DNA from 4 places in the Salinithrix halophila genome. Region 1 is predicted to be linked to each of the others. Evidence: riboswitches for the same ligand, from Rfam matches in the RefSeq annotation. Region 1 holds a riboswitch; each other region holds the start of a gene.
What was found. Region 1 has a riboswitch for S-adenosylmethionine ahead of metX (homoserine O-acetyltransferase MetX). Riboswitches for the same ligand answer to the same signal wherever they lie in the genome.
Positions count from the first base shown of each region.

Region 2: it holds a riboswitch for S-adenosylmethionine, as region 1 does, so the genes downstream of both, ACFOUO_RS09695 (homoserine dehydrogenase) here and metX (homoserine O-acetyltransferase MetX) in region 1, are expected to answer to the same signal.
Region 3: it holds a riboswitch for S-adenosylmethionine, as region 1 does, so the genes downstream of both, ACFOUO_RS03025 (YezD family protein) here and metX (homoserine O-acetyltransferase MetX) in region 1, are expected to answer to the same signal.
Region 4: it holds a riboswitch for S-adenosylmethionine, as region 1 does, so the genes downstream of both, metH (methionine synthase) here and metX (homoserine O-acetyltransferase MetX) in region 1, are expected to answer to the same signal.

Region 1 is NZ_JBHSAP010000007.1:47,698-51,026, reverse strand. It holds gene ACFOUO_RS02450 (ABC transporter permease) at 1-49, shown strand, start outside; gene ACFOUO_RS02445 (ABC transporter permease) at 53-976, shown strand; gene ACFOUO_RS02440 (ABC transporter ATP-binding protein) at 989-2,011, shown strand; SAM riboswitch class I at 2,078-2,196, shown strand; gene metX (homoserine O-acetyltransferase MetX) at 2,330-3,329, shown strand, end outside.
Region 2 is NZ_JBHSAP010000009.1:690,509-693,837, forward strand. It holds gene ACFOUO_RS09690 (Asp23/Gls24 family envelope stress response protein) at 11-388, shown strand; gene ACFOUO_RS09695 (homoserine dehydrogenase) at 481-1,791, opposite strand; SAM riboswitch class I at 1,875-1,997, opposite strand; gene ACFOUO_RS09700 (fumarylacetoacetate hydrolase family protein) at 2,064-3,113, opposite strand; gene ACFOUO_RS09705 (MGDG synthase family glycosyltransferase) at 3,249-3,329, opposite strand, start outside.
Region 3 is NZ_JBHSAP010000007.1:171,311-174,639, forward strand. It holds gene ACFOUO_RS03015 (inorganic phosphate transporter) at 1-273, opposite strand, end outside; gene ACFOUO_RS03020 (phosphoadenylyl-sulfate reductase) at 292-1,014, opposite strand; gene ACFOUO_RS03025 (YezD family protein) at 1,111-1,227, opposite strand; SAM riboswitch class I at 1,333-1,447, opposite strand; gene ACFOUO_RS03030 (phosphatidylglycerophosphatase A family protein) at 1,603-2,142, opposite strand; gene ACFOUO_RS03035 (DNA polymerase III subunit alpha) at 2,199-3,329, opposite strand, start outside.
Region 4 is NZ_JBHSAP010000015.1:392,710-396,038, reverse strand. It holds gene metH (methionine synthase) at 1-1,557, opposite strand, end outside; SAM riboswitch class I at 1,629-1,740, opposite strand; partial or broken gene ACFOUO_RS12155 (DEAD/DEAH box helicase) at 2,056-3,329, shown strand, end outside.

The sequences.
Region 1 (3,329 bases):
TTATGGGCTGATTGATCCCCGGATTAAAGTCGGCAAGAGGGAGGCATAACGAATGGCGATACCCGCAGAAAGGTTTGAACAAGCACCGAAACGGGACCTTGAAGCAGAAACGATATCGAGACCCAGTGTCAGCTATTGGCAAGATGTATGGAGAAGGTTGCGTCAAAACAAATTGGCCATGATCGGACTCGGCATCATTACTTTGCTTTTGGTCATGGCGATCGCGGGCCCCTTTATGCTCCCATACACCTATTATGAGCAGGATCTCGGGGCTGGGAAAAACCTGGAGCCCTCCGCTTCCCATTGGTTTGGTACGGATGACTTGGGCCGGGATGTTTTTGTTCGGACCTGGCATGGTGCACGGATTTCTTTGACTATCGGTGTGGCCGCAGCTCTGATTGATCTGGTAATCGGGGTGATATACGGGGGTCTCTCCGGGTATCGAGGAGGGCGCACGGATGAGATCATGATGCGGATCGTGGATGTCCTATGGGGGCTTCCCTATCTTCTCGTGGTGATTCTGATCCTGATCGTTATGGATAACCCGGGCTTGATCCCCATCTTAATCGCACTCACGGTTACCGGTTGGTTGAATATGGCACGGCTGGTCCGCGGCCAGGTTTTGCAAGTAAAAGAGCAGGAATTTGTGATGGCCTCCAAAACCCTTGGTGCGAGCACCCGTCGGTTGATGACCAAGCATCTGATTCCTAACACCTTGGGTCCGATCATTGTCATACTGACCTTCACGGTCCCCAGTGCCATTTTTGCCGAGGCCTTCCTCAGTTTCTTAGGGCTTGGTGTCCAAGCGCCCATCGCGAGCTGGGGAACCATGATCAACGACTCCTTAGTAGTTGTCCTATCCGATGAATGGTGGCGGCTGTTTTTCCCGGCGTTCTTTTTAAGCTTAACCTTGTTGGCTTTTAACGCTTTGGGTGACGGCCTGCGGGACGCCCTGGATCCAAAGATGCGAAAGTGAGGAGGGAGATCCATGAAAACGATTCTAGAAATCAATGACCTGCATGTATCCTTTCAGACCTATGCCGGTGAAGTGAAAGCCGTTCGCGGGGTCAACCTCCGTCTGGAGAAAGGAGAGACGCTAGCTATTGTAGGGGAATCGGGGAGTGGAAAGAGTGTCACTGCCCAGTCTGTCATGCGTTTGATCCCCTCCCCGCCAGGTCGCATCAAGAAGGGGGAAATCCTTTTCGACGGCCGTGACTTGACTAAGGCTACCGAAAAAGAGATGTTCAAGATTCGAGGCTCGGAGATCGGAATGATCTTCCAGGATCCGATGACTTCTCTTAATCCGACGATGACGGTGGGACGGCAGATCACCGAAGGGTTGATGTGGCACCAGAAGTTCAGCCAAGCAGAAGCGAACAAGCGAGCAGTGGAGATGTTGCGCTTGGTGGGGATTCCCACGCCGGAAAGACGAGCCGGTCAATACCCCCACCAGTTCAGTGGAGGTATGCGGCAACGGGCGATGATTGCCATCGCCCTCGCTTGTAACCCGAAAATCCTGATCGCTGACGAACCGACGACCGCCCTGGATGTAACGATCCAGGCCCAGATATTGGAATTGATGACAGAATTGCAGCATAAGACAGAGACAGCCATCATCCTGATTACCCATGATCTTGGCGTGGTGGCAGAAACCGCTCAGCGGGTGGCGGTGATGTATGGAGGCAAAGTGGTGGAGACAGGCCGGGTGGACGACATTTTCTATCAGCCTCGCCACCCATATACCTGGGGACTAATGCACTCCATGCCCCGTCTAGACTGGAAGCAGGATGAAGATCTCGCCCCGATCCCCGGCTCCCCGCCGGATTTGTTCGATCCACCAAAGGGATGTCCCTTTGCTGACCGATGTCCCCACGCCATGCATATCTGTCACGATGAGATGCCGGAAGTGACGGAAGTATCGGGTTCCCATCAGGTCTCCTGCTGGTTAGAACACCCCCAGGCTCCGTCCGTGGGGAAGGACAGCCTGCAAATCAACATCGCTTCCAAGTGAGTCCTTGACAGCGGGCATTCGCTCGTCATATGATAAACAAAATGCAAGTGAATTGAATCGAAAATCTTCTTATCCAGAGCGACGGAGGGACTGGCCCGATGATGTCGCGGCAACCCCATTTCCCAATCAGGGGAAAGGAGGGTGCCAATTCCTGCAGGGCTTCTTGCGGCCCTGGAAGATGAGAAGAGGCCGTCGGATTGCGTATCCACCTTCGCATACCCGCCCTCTTCGTTCATCGAAGAGGGCGTTTCCTTTATCAAAAACTCTCCAATGAACCAACTAACAGGATATGGAACCGCGAACAAAGGAGGAGGTAGGATGCCGATCACCGCGAAGACATCGACTCCGTGTGAAACGAAAACCCGCAACCTGTCGATCGGATCCTTTGAACTGGAATCAGGGGAGACCTTATCGTCCGTGGAAGTGGCAGTAGAAACCGCCGGTATGCCGGCCCCGGGGTATACAAACGCTCTTCTCGTCTGTCATGCTCTAACCGGGGATTCCCGGACGGTTGGGGATGAATCGGCTTCCGGATGGTGGGAAGGCCTAATCGGTCCGGGAGGTTATGTGGACACAGGCAATTATTTTGTCATCACCATGAATGTTTTGGGTGGTTGCAACGGTACGACGGGTCCAAAGTCGATCAACCCCATAACCGGTCAACCCTATGGTTCCGATTTCCCCTTTGTCAGCATTCGCGATATGGTTCGACTTCAGAAACGCTGTTTGGAGGAAATGGGGATTTCCTCCGTACGGGCGGTGATTGGCGGCTCGATGGGAGGGATGCTTGTACTGGAATGGGGAATCCTCTATCCGAAATTCGCCGACAGACTGGTGCCGATCGCCACAGCTGATGCCCTTTCCCCTACGGCAATCGCATACAATGACATCGGTCGCCAGGCGATTCTTTCCGATCCGGATTACCGGGGTGGACATTACTATGATGGGAACGGTCCCGCCCGAGGGCTCTCCATTGCCCGTATGATGGGGATGATCACCTACCGGACGAGCACCCTTTTTGAAAAGCGGTTCAGCCGTCACCTACAGCAAGGGGAGACGATCAATAGCCTAGATTCCGTCTTTCAGATTGAGAGTTATCTCCGTTATCAAGGAAAAAAGCTGGTGGACCGATTTGACGCCAACAGTTATCTCTATCTTCTGAAGGCGATGGATACCCATGACATTGGTCGGGGAAGAGGCGGTCGATCAGCCGCCTTAGCCCGCATCCAATGCCCGGTATTTGTGATCGGGATTCGCGAGGATATTTTGTTCCCTGTTCACCAGCAACGGGAATTGCATGGCACACTCACCCAACTGG
Region 2 (3,329 bases), on a different contig from region 1:
GAGGACGATGATGGCTGGTGAAACTCGACAACACGAATCCATGATCGCCACGGAAGTCCTGGAGACGATCGCCGCCGTGGCAGCCATGGAAACGAAAGGTGTAACCGGAATGAGTGGCGGGCTAGTCGACGGCGTAACCCGGCGGTTCAGTCGGGGGGATCACCCCATGGGAGTCGAAGTACGCAGCGACGAAGGGAAAGTGACCCTTCACTTGCGGGTGACCGTAGCCTATGGGGAAAATATTCCCGAAGTAGGGAACCGCGCCATATATAGAGTGTCAGAGGCAATCCGCGACATGACCGGCATCCGGCCGGATGATATCCGCCTTCGTGTTGAAGGAGTGACTCTTCCAGAGGAACAGGAAGAGTCGACGGAGAATGAGGAATAACATCCGACGGAGACGGGTATAAAACCTATACCGTTGCGCTAGTCCCCCCATATAAACCCGGCCAGGCCGGGTTCTTTTTTATAATCGGGCGCTTATACCGCGCTCCCCGCTTCCAGCCTCACCGCTTCCTCCACGGTCGAGCTGCCGTGAACGGGACGGTCAGTGAGACAGGAAACCTCCAGACCCAACTCCGCCAGTAGAACACCCCGATAGAGGGGATCCCAACGGCGTAGGATGAAGGCAACACCACTCCCATCGGTGACGCGGGAGATGCCGGTTTCTCCGACGGGGAGCCCAATGGCCTGCAGACGGCGTTTCAACCCTTCAGCATCTCCCTCATCCAAATGCTGTGCCGTCTCCAAATAGATGAAGCGGCTACCACCTGAATGTTGGGAGGGAAGAAGCAGCGTTTCTTCAGAAGGGATGAATTTGGATGGCGGCAAACAGTAAAGATTACACAAATCCTCCACGACTGCACTCGCAGTCGGCTCTTCCCCCGCTCCTTGACCGACAAGCGTGATATCCTGAACCACATCCGCCTCCAAATGGATCGCATTGTAGATGCCGTCCACCGAGGATAGGGAATGGGTGAGAGGAAGGAGGGCCGGGCCCACTGCGAGAGAGACGGGCCCTTTTTCTCCGTACTGCTCCCCTCGGGCCAAAAGCTTAACAGCGTAGCCCAACCGTCGAGCGAGAACCAGCTCCCCAGGGGTGATCTCTCGAATACCTTCTCGGGGTATCTCGGTGACAGGTACTTCCGCATCAAAGGAGAGGCGGGCAAGGATAGCCAGTTTATAGGCCGCATCAAAGCCGTCGACATCGGAGGTGGGGTCTGCTTCCGCGTATCCGAGTTTCTGTGCCTCCGCCAGCACTTCATCGAAGGGAGTACCCTTCGATGCCATCTCGGTCAGGATGTAGTTCGTGGTCCCGTTCAAGATACCGGTGATGCGGTGGATCCGGTTGGATTTCAGTAAATGCCGCATTGTGCCTAACACGGGAATACCGCCCCCCACACTGGCTTCGTAGAGAAGCTGGACTCCTCGGCTTCTGGCTAGCCGTTCCAGCTCGCTCCCATGCTTGGCGAGTAATTCTTTGTTGGCGGTGACCACATGGCACCCCGCCTCAAAGGCACGCTCAATAAAGCTGCGTGCTGGTTCTAAGCCACCAATCGCCTCCACCACTACCTGAATCCCAGCCTCCAGCACCTGTTGAAAATCGGTTGTGAGCAGCGATTGGGCATCCTCCGCCTGCCTTTTTTTGTCCGGATCCTGGACGAGTATTTTTTTCACTTCGAACAAGGTATCCGTCCGTTTTAGGATGACATCCTGGTTGCTCTTCAGTGCCTTGAAGACACCTGTTCCGACGGTCCCCATGCCCAATAGGCCCACACCGATCCGTTCCACTTCCATTCCCCCTTCTGATAATAAAAAAAGCCCCCTCGGATAAGGAGGGGACTGTCCGTTTACCGGCTAAGCCGGGTTCCCGCTCCTTATCTCTCAGCGCTTACACGCTGCAGGATTTGGCACCATGTCTACAGACGTCACTCAATGACCTGCAGACGGGTTGCCGGGTTTCATCGGGCCAGTCCCTCCACCACTCTGGATAAGAAATCGCATATATCCATCCGTTTTCAATTGTAATTAGTCAATATTATGGTACAGGGTGAACCTTTCTGTCAAATGGTTTTTTTTCCTAAACCGGCAGCGGGCGAACGTTCAGCCACGCGGTTTCTCAGTACACCCAAACCGTCGATGGACAACTCCACCGTATCTCCTGGCTCCAACCACGGGTGAACCTTCGTCCCCAGTTCTAGGATGCATCCGGTCCCTACTGTCCCCGAGCCGATCAGATCCCCCGGGTATAGCGTACAATCCCGCGAAGCCCGCTCTACCATGTCAGCGAAGGAGAATGTCAGGTCGACGGTATTGCCCCGGGACAACTCCCGTCCGTTGACACGGGCAGTCATGGTCAGGTCCCAACGGTCATTCTGGCGCCGGCTTTCCAGCTCATCCTTCGTTACCAGCCAGGGGCCGACAGACGTAGCGAAATCCTTCCCTTTAGCAGGTCCCAGGCCCACTTTCATCTCTCGGGCCTGCAGGTCCCTGGCGCTCCAGTCGTTCAGGATCATAAAACCGATGATATAGTCCCCCGCTTTCTCCGCCGGGATATCCCGCCCTTCCCGGCCAATTACACAAGCTATTTCCAGCTCATAGTCGAGAGCACGGGTGTCACGGGGCCGAACAACCTCCTCGTCCGGCCCGAGGATCGAATGGGGGTTGGAAAAGTAAAAGGCCGGAAATTCATACCACTCGGGAACCATATCCAGCCCCCTCCGGGCCCGGGCCGTTTTTACATGTTGCTCAAAAGCGTAGAAATCCCGAAAAGAGCGCGGATTGGGCAGAGGAGCCGCTAACCGGACTTCGGCAAGAGATAAGGCGACTGGTTCCCCTTCCACCTTCAATGCTGCTGGATCCCTGCCAGATACCGCATCGACCGTCCGGCTCAATTCAGACATCCCTTCTTCCCCCGCCTCCAGTAGTTCCCTCATCGACAAAGGAAGAACGCGAGAAATAGGCACACCCTGCTCCAGGGCTGCCCACTCCTGGGCAAACCCGATATCCACAACGTAGTCCCCTTCGATCCATCCCACCCGTCCCCCGGCTGGTTCACCGAAGGTACTGACGGTCAGTTCCGTATCTTTGATGATATAGGTCACTAATTTCATCCCATGCCTCCTTAAAGCCTGGCTTGGGTGGCAAACCCCCACGCCGGTGATTCTTAAGGTTTACATTCGCCGGTATTTAGAGCCAACCCTTTTTCCCATACTAAAAAGCCCTCCCGTATGGAAGGGATTTTGGGACTACAAGACGGAGTCCAGGACAGCCTCACGGCGAATCCGCAGGCTTTCATGGACGATTCGGTCCGCCGCTTCCGGGGAGGC
Region 3 (3,329 bases), 120 kb from region 1:
CAGGGAGAGACAGGCAGCTGATAGAATGATGACAGCCAGCTTGATAGTCATGAGCGAGCCGGGAATAATTCCTGACCCGATCGTCTTCGCTACTTCTCCCCCGCCCAGGGCTGCTCCCAAAAAAACCCCCAAACCTGCCAAAGCCAAAGCGGCAAGACGCCTCTTGACGGCACCGGCACCGTAAGCTACACCCATCGAGGCCGCCGCTCCGCTCGCTCCGATGTTCATCGCGAAAAAGAAAGCTACCGCGTATCCAACATAAAGGATCGTCATGGTTTCCCCTTACCTTTGTCACGGATTAACATGGAGACCGCATTCCGTCTTTTGAATACCGGTCCACCTACCTGCCCGGGAATCCTCTCCCTCGGCCACCGGGCGTGTACATTTGTCGCAGCCGATGCTGGGATATCCGCGGTCGTGAAGGAGGTTGTAGGGAAGATCCTTCTCCCGGATGTAATCCCAAACATCCTCCCAGGTCCAATGAATGAGCGGGCATACCTTCACTGCCTGAAACCGTCTATCTTGATTAAGGAACTGGGTGAAACGCCTTGTGGGGGACTGATCCCGACGAAGGCCGGAAATCCATGCCGTCACCTGTGAAAGCGCCCGTTCCAGGGGAACAATCTTACGAATGTGACAACACAGATTGGGATTCCGTTCCCATAAGGCGTCTCCATGGCGGTTTGCCTGTTCTTCCAGGGTGAGATCCGGTTCCAGCATGTCAATACGCAAATCGGGATACCGCTTTTTCACCTGTTCAATCACGTCATATGTCTCTTTGAAGTGAAGATCCGTATCGAGAAAAACTACTTTGGCATTTGGTTTTACCCGGGATATCAGATCGATAAGGACCATCCCCTCCGCCCCAAAACTACAGGCGTAGACAAGGCCTTCTCCATAATGGTCAAAGGCCCACTTCAGAACACTCATGCTCCCTTTCAACGGGTCTCCGATAGGGAAAACAGGCTTTTTCTCCACGGTTTCCCAGGTCTCATACGTTAGTCGGGCACCCAAGTGGACCACCTCCTCCAGTTTGTTCAATATCCAAAAAGACGGCCTGAACCCAAGTGGGCCAGGCCGCCTCCAGTTTGTCTGGTCAGCGCCTTTATTTTATCGGATTCGAATTTTTTCGTTTTTTTCCAACTGGATTACTTTCCCGTCCTGAACCACCAACGTAATCGAACCGTATTGCATCGTGTCCAGCATGTGACGGATTTGCTCCGCTATGGTATCGAAACCGCTCGATTCCTTTTTTGCCACCGAACCGTCCCCTTTTCATAAAAAAAGTCTTTCCATTTTGGAAAGACTGGGTAGGCAATTATTCATCCTATCACCTTATCTTCCAAAATGGTTCCCATTTTGCTGGAGTTGGCACCTTGCAGCCTTGCAGGCCATGCAGGTTGCCGGGCTTCATAGGGCCAGATCCCTCCGCCTCTCTGGATAAGTGTTGCTATTTAGTTTAGTGCCTCACAGGCGGGAAGTCAACCCTTTTTCCCTAGTTTTTAGATCGGATTTACACATTTTAATCCGCCATCCGGAAACCCTGTCCCATTGATGGATACCAAAAGACCTCGGGAGCAACAGAATTCCCCGAGGTCTTTCCTATTCCTTTGATTCAATGGACTTCTCCACCGGCCCATCCTCATGGAGAGCAAGGTCGGCTCGGTATCGCTCCATGTCTGGTTTTTCATGGGCGATCCGCGCAGAAGCGGCGGCGGCGACACCGGCCACGAGATCGTCCAGGAAAACATGAATCCGACCACTGTGGTTGTTTAACCGACGGATAACGCCCAGTTTGGTTTTGTCCAGATAGCCAAAACTAGTCAGCCCGATGGTGCCGTAAACATTGGTAATGGAAAGGGCCAGAATTTCATCCAATCCGTAAAGGGGTTCGTCCACCTCCATCATCCGTTGCAAGGGTACGGGCAAACACTTCCTCTCCGCCAAACTATCCAAGGCGATTCCGGTTATGAGGGCATGTTGAACTTCCCGCTTTTTCAATACCTGTTCAACACTATCCCGACACTGTTTTTTCTCCAACTGTTTATGATAGGGACGTTGCAGTTCATAAGCGATGTCAGAGATATCCTCTAGGGTGACGCCCCGCTCGGAGAGGAGACGGACAACATGATTATAAAACAAGGGAACCCACCCTCTCCTTCGATCCGTCGTGATTCATCCTATGTAACCCGCTTGAATCAGGTGCGGGTGGTGGGAGACTCTTTCAATCGAAAAGAGTGCTTACCTAGGATATCCTCCACACGACTTTTGCATTCTTCCGACGGATGGATCCCGTACTTGGTTGCAGGAAGAGCTAGCACCTTCCCCGAGGATTCATAGTAGAGGCGGACGGGGGTCTTCCCCTTGTGAGACAATAGGAGGCGTTTCAGCGCTTCCAATGTTTCAGCCCCTTCCCGCTCCCGACTGATCCGGATATAAGCTTCGACTCCACCACGCTGCGGCTTCTCATCCATCGCAGGAGATTCTTGCTTTCGTGGAAGCCTCCCGCCATGAGTCCCTTTTTCCCGTTCCAGCCGTTCCAAGTCCTCGAAGGTATCGGTTAGGATTTTCACGCCGTTTTCATGGTGGTTCACCTTGCCGCTGACGCGAATAGGCCGATCAAGCTGCAACAGGGTGCGATATTGACGCAACGTACGGGGAAAGACAACCAACTCCGCCTCACGGGAAAACTCCTCCAACGTAACGAATGCCATCCCCTCGCCTTTCTTGGTGGTGATCGCTTTCACATCCCGGATCATTCCGGCTATGGTCACCCGTTCCTCTTCCCGGGCAGAATCTAGATCAGACACCGTGTGGCTGGTGACACGGGCTATCGTCTCTCGAAAACCATCGAGGGGATGGCCGGATAAATAGAGGCCGAGGAGCTCCCGCTCCATTTCCAATCTCTCTCTTTCGCGGAATGGTTTTACCCCGTCATAGCTGAAACGTGTCTGATGCATCTCCGGTCCGTCCTCAAACAACTTCAATTGGTCCTCGGACTGACGTCGCTGATAATCTCCTCCGCGTTCCATCGCCTCATCCAGCATCGCCAACGCCTGGGCCCGATGCTCTGGTAAACTATCCATCGCTCCACACTGGATCAGGGACTCAATCACCCTCCGGTTGCAGGTGCGCAAATCCACCCGCTGACAGAAGTCAAAGAGATCATGGAAGGGTTTTTGCCGACGTTCTTTCAGGATGGAGGTGATGGCATGGGTGCCCACGTTTTTAATGGCCGCCAACCCGACCCGGATCGCATTCCCTTTGACGGCAAAAGCTCGCTCACTTTCATTGACATCAGGGTGGAGAACCCGAATTCCCATCCGGCG
Region 4 (3,329 bases), on a different contig from region 1:
AGATCCGATATATGCCTGGTCACCGGTGCCCACGGGGAAGACGAGTGGATCAAAGATGATGTCCTCAGCCGGAATACCGTATTTATTCACCAACAAATCATAGGAACGCTTGGCTACAGCCAGCTTCTTATCCGCTTTGACAGCCATCCCTTCTTCATCGATGGTACCGACGACGACAGCGGCTCCGTACCGATGAATGAGGGGAACCACCTCGGTGAAGCGCTCCTCCCCGTCCTCCAGGTTGATCGAGTTGATGATCGCTTTTCCCTGGGAGTACTTCAGGGATTGTTCAATCACTTCATGGTCGGTGGAATCGATCATCAAAGGCACCTTTACCTTGCGAACGGCAAAATCGAGGAATTTCACCATATCCTCGGCTTCGTCCCGATCCGGGTCGGCAAGGCAGACATCGATAACCTGGGCGCCCCCTTTTACCTGACGGCGGGCGATTTCCGATGCGTCCTCATACTTCCCTTCCTTGATCAGATCTCGAAATTTCTTCGACCCGATCACGTTGGTCCTCTCCCCGACCAGCACCGGTCGGTTGTCCGCCTCTAGGTAAAGGGGCTCAATCCCTGATACCGCGGTGAGCGGCTCGACGCTTCGCCGGCGAGGAGATTTCTCTGCCAATGCCTCTGACAGTGCTCGGATGTGTTCCGGAGTCGTCCCACAACAGCCGCCGGCCATATTCAGCCAACCCTGATCCGCAAATCCAGCCAGTTTTTGCGCCAGCCCCCGAGGGGTTTCATGGTAGTTGCCATCCTCATCAGGCAAGCCCGCGTTGGGATAACAACTAACCCCGCATTCGGCCATACCGGCCAATGTCCGGAGATGATCTCGCATAAATTCGGGGCCCGTAGCGCAGTTGAGTCCAACAGTAAGAGGTTTCAAATGCTGAATGGAGAGGTAAAAAGCCTCTACATTCTGCCCCGCCAGCATCGTCCCCATCGGTTCGATCGTTCCAGAGATCAGCAGAGGAAGATTTGTACTCGTTTGTTCAAAAGCCTGTCGGATCCCGATGCCAGCCGCCTTCACATTGAGCGTATCCTGGGAAGTCTCCAACAGGAGTGCATCGACTCCCCCCTCAATCAGTCCCACCGTCTGTTCCTGGTAGTTATCAATCAGCTCATCGAAGGTGGTCCCTCCGGTAACAGATAGGGTCTTGGTCGTTGGCCCCAGTGCACCGGCGGCGTAGCGGGGATGTTCCGGTGTGGAATACTTCCTCACGGCTTCCACAGCCAATTGTGCCGCCACCCGGTTGATCTCTAGCGCCTTCTCCTCAAGACCATACTCCGCCAAGACAAGGGCCGTGGCACCGAACGTATTGGTTTCAATGATGTCGGCCCCTGCCTCCAGATAATTTTCGTGGATGCGACGGATCACATCGGGGCGGGTCAGGTTGAGATTTTCGTTACAGCCGTCATATTCTTCCCCCCCGAAGTCTTCCGGGGAAAGGTTTGCTTCCTGTAATTGGGTCCCCATCGCCCCGTCCAGGATGAGGATTTTCTCTTCCAATCGCTGTACAAGCGGCTTCTTCTTTTCCAGTGTCTGAGCCATATCCACCATCCCTTTTGATAATCAAAAAACCTTTCATCTCTGTCGATGAAAGGTTGAGTGTACTGTACCCTCTCTCATCCGCCAGAGAATTTCTCTGCAGGAATTGGCACCACACCGCCGCGACTTCGCGGGGTAGGTTGCCGGGCTTCATCGGGCCAGTCCCTCCACCACTCTCGATAAGAGAATCCTATAATTTTGTTCGGTTATAAACCGCCAATTTTCTTAACTATAGGGAATTCCAACGCAATTGTCAACCGGCAGATACCTGGAGGAACTTTTACTGGATCTGTAGGTACACCCTCTTTTTCCAGAAAGCGGAATTAAACACATGGACCGAATACCTTTCCTGGAAAGAAAAGCACGAACCTTTTTTCAAAAAGAGCTTTCGCTATATCGGGGGACTGGTTATGATGGGATAGGTCAACAATAGGAATGACGTCTATTAAAGTCGAAAAATCATCCGTCCCCTTCATGGGGCGAAAAAAGGAGTTTAAGCGATTGATCACCTTTTATGAATTAGAATTGGATCACCAGGTCGTTCGGGCCATCAGCGACATGGGGTTTGAAGAGGCTACCCCGATCCAGGCCCAAGCTCTTCCCGTGGCGCTGAACGGAAAAGACTTGATTGGACAAGCTCAGACCGGGACTGGGAAAACAGCTGCTTTCGGTATCCCATTGGTGGAGAAAGCTGATACGGAACAAGACAAAGTCCAAGGAATCGTCATCACCCCGACGCGGGAACTGGCCGTTCAGGTGGCGGAGGAATTGAATAAGATTGGGCAATTCAAAGGGATTCGCACCCTGCCTGTTTACGGTGGCCAAGACATCAACCGACAGATCCGTTCCTTGAAGAAACGGCCTCATATCATTGTTGGAACACCGGGGCGTTTCTTGGATCACCTTCGCCGTCGGACCATTCGCATGGATCATGTGAAACTAGCAGTGCTGGATGAAGCGGACGAGATGCTCAACATGGGTTTCATCGATGATATCGAAGAAATTCTGAAACAGGTGCCGGAAACCCGCCAGACCCTTCTCTTTTCCGCCACCATGCCCGAACCGATCCGCCGCTTGGCCACTTCGTTTATGAAGGATCCCGAGTTAATCCGGGTGAAAGCGAAAGAAGTGACCATGCCCAACATCCAACAACAGTACATGGAAGTCCCCCAACGGCACAAGTTCGATATCCTCTGCCGCCTGCTGGACATCCAATCACCGGACCTCGCGATTGTTTTCGGTCGGACAAAAAGGCGAGTCGACGAACTGGCAGAGGGGCTTAATAAGCGGGGGTACTCCGCAGAAGGCATCCACGGTGACCTTACCCAGGCGCGGCGGGATACGGTTATGCGTCAGTTCAAGGAAGGAACGATCGACATTCTGGTAGCGACGGACGTGGCGGCTCGTGGCCTCGATATCAGCGGTGTAACCCATGTCTATAACTTTGACATCCCCCAGGATCCGGAAAGCTACGTACATCGGATTGGTCGGACGGGACGGGCTGGGAATGAAGGGTTGGCCGTCACCTTCGTCACATCACGGGAAATCGGTCACCTCAAGTCGATCGAACGGATCACCAAGAAGAAGATGGCACGTCAGCCAATTCCCTCCGTAACTGCCGCAATGGAAGGACAGCAGCGACTAACGATGGAAAGGCTGATGAGCCTTGTCGAACAAGGCGGCTACCAGCCCTATAAAGAGTTGGCCGAAGAGCTGCTGCAGGAAACCGATTCCGTTACCTTACTAGCAGCTGCTCTAAAACTGTTGACCCGGGA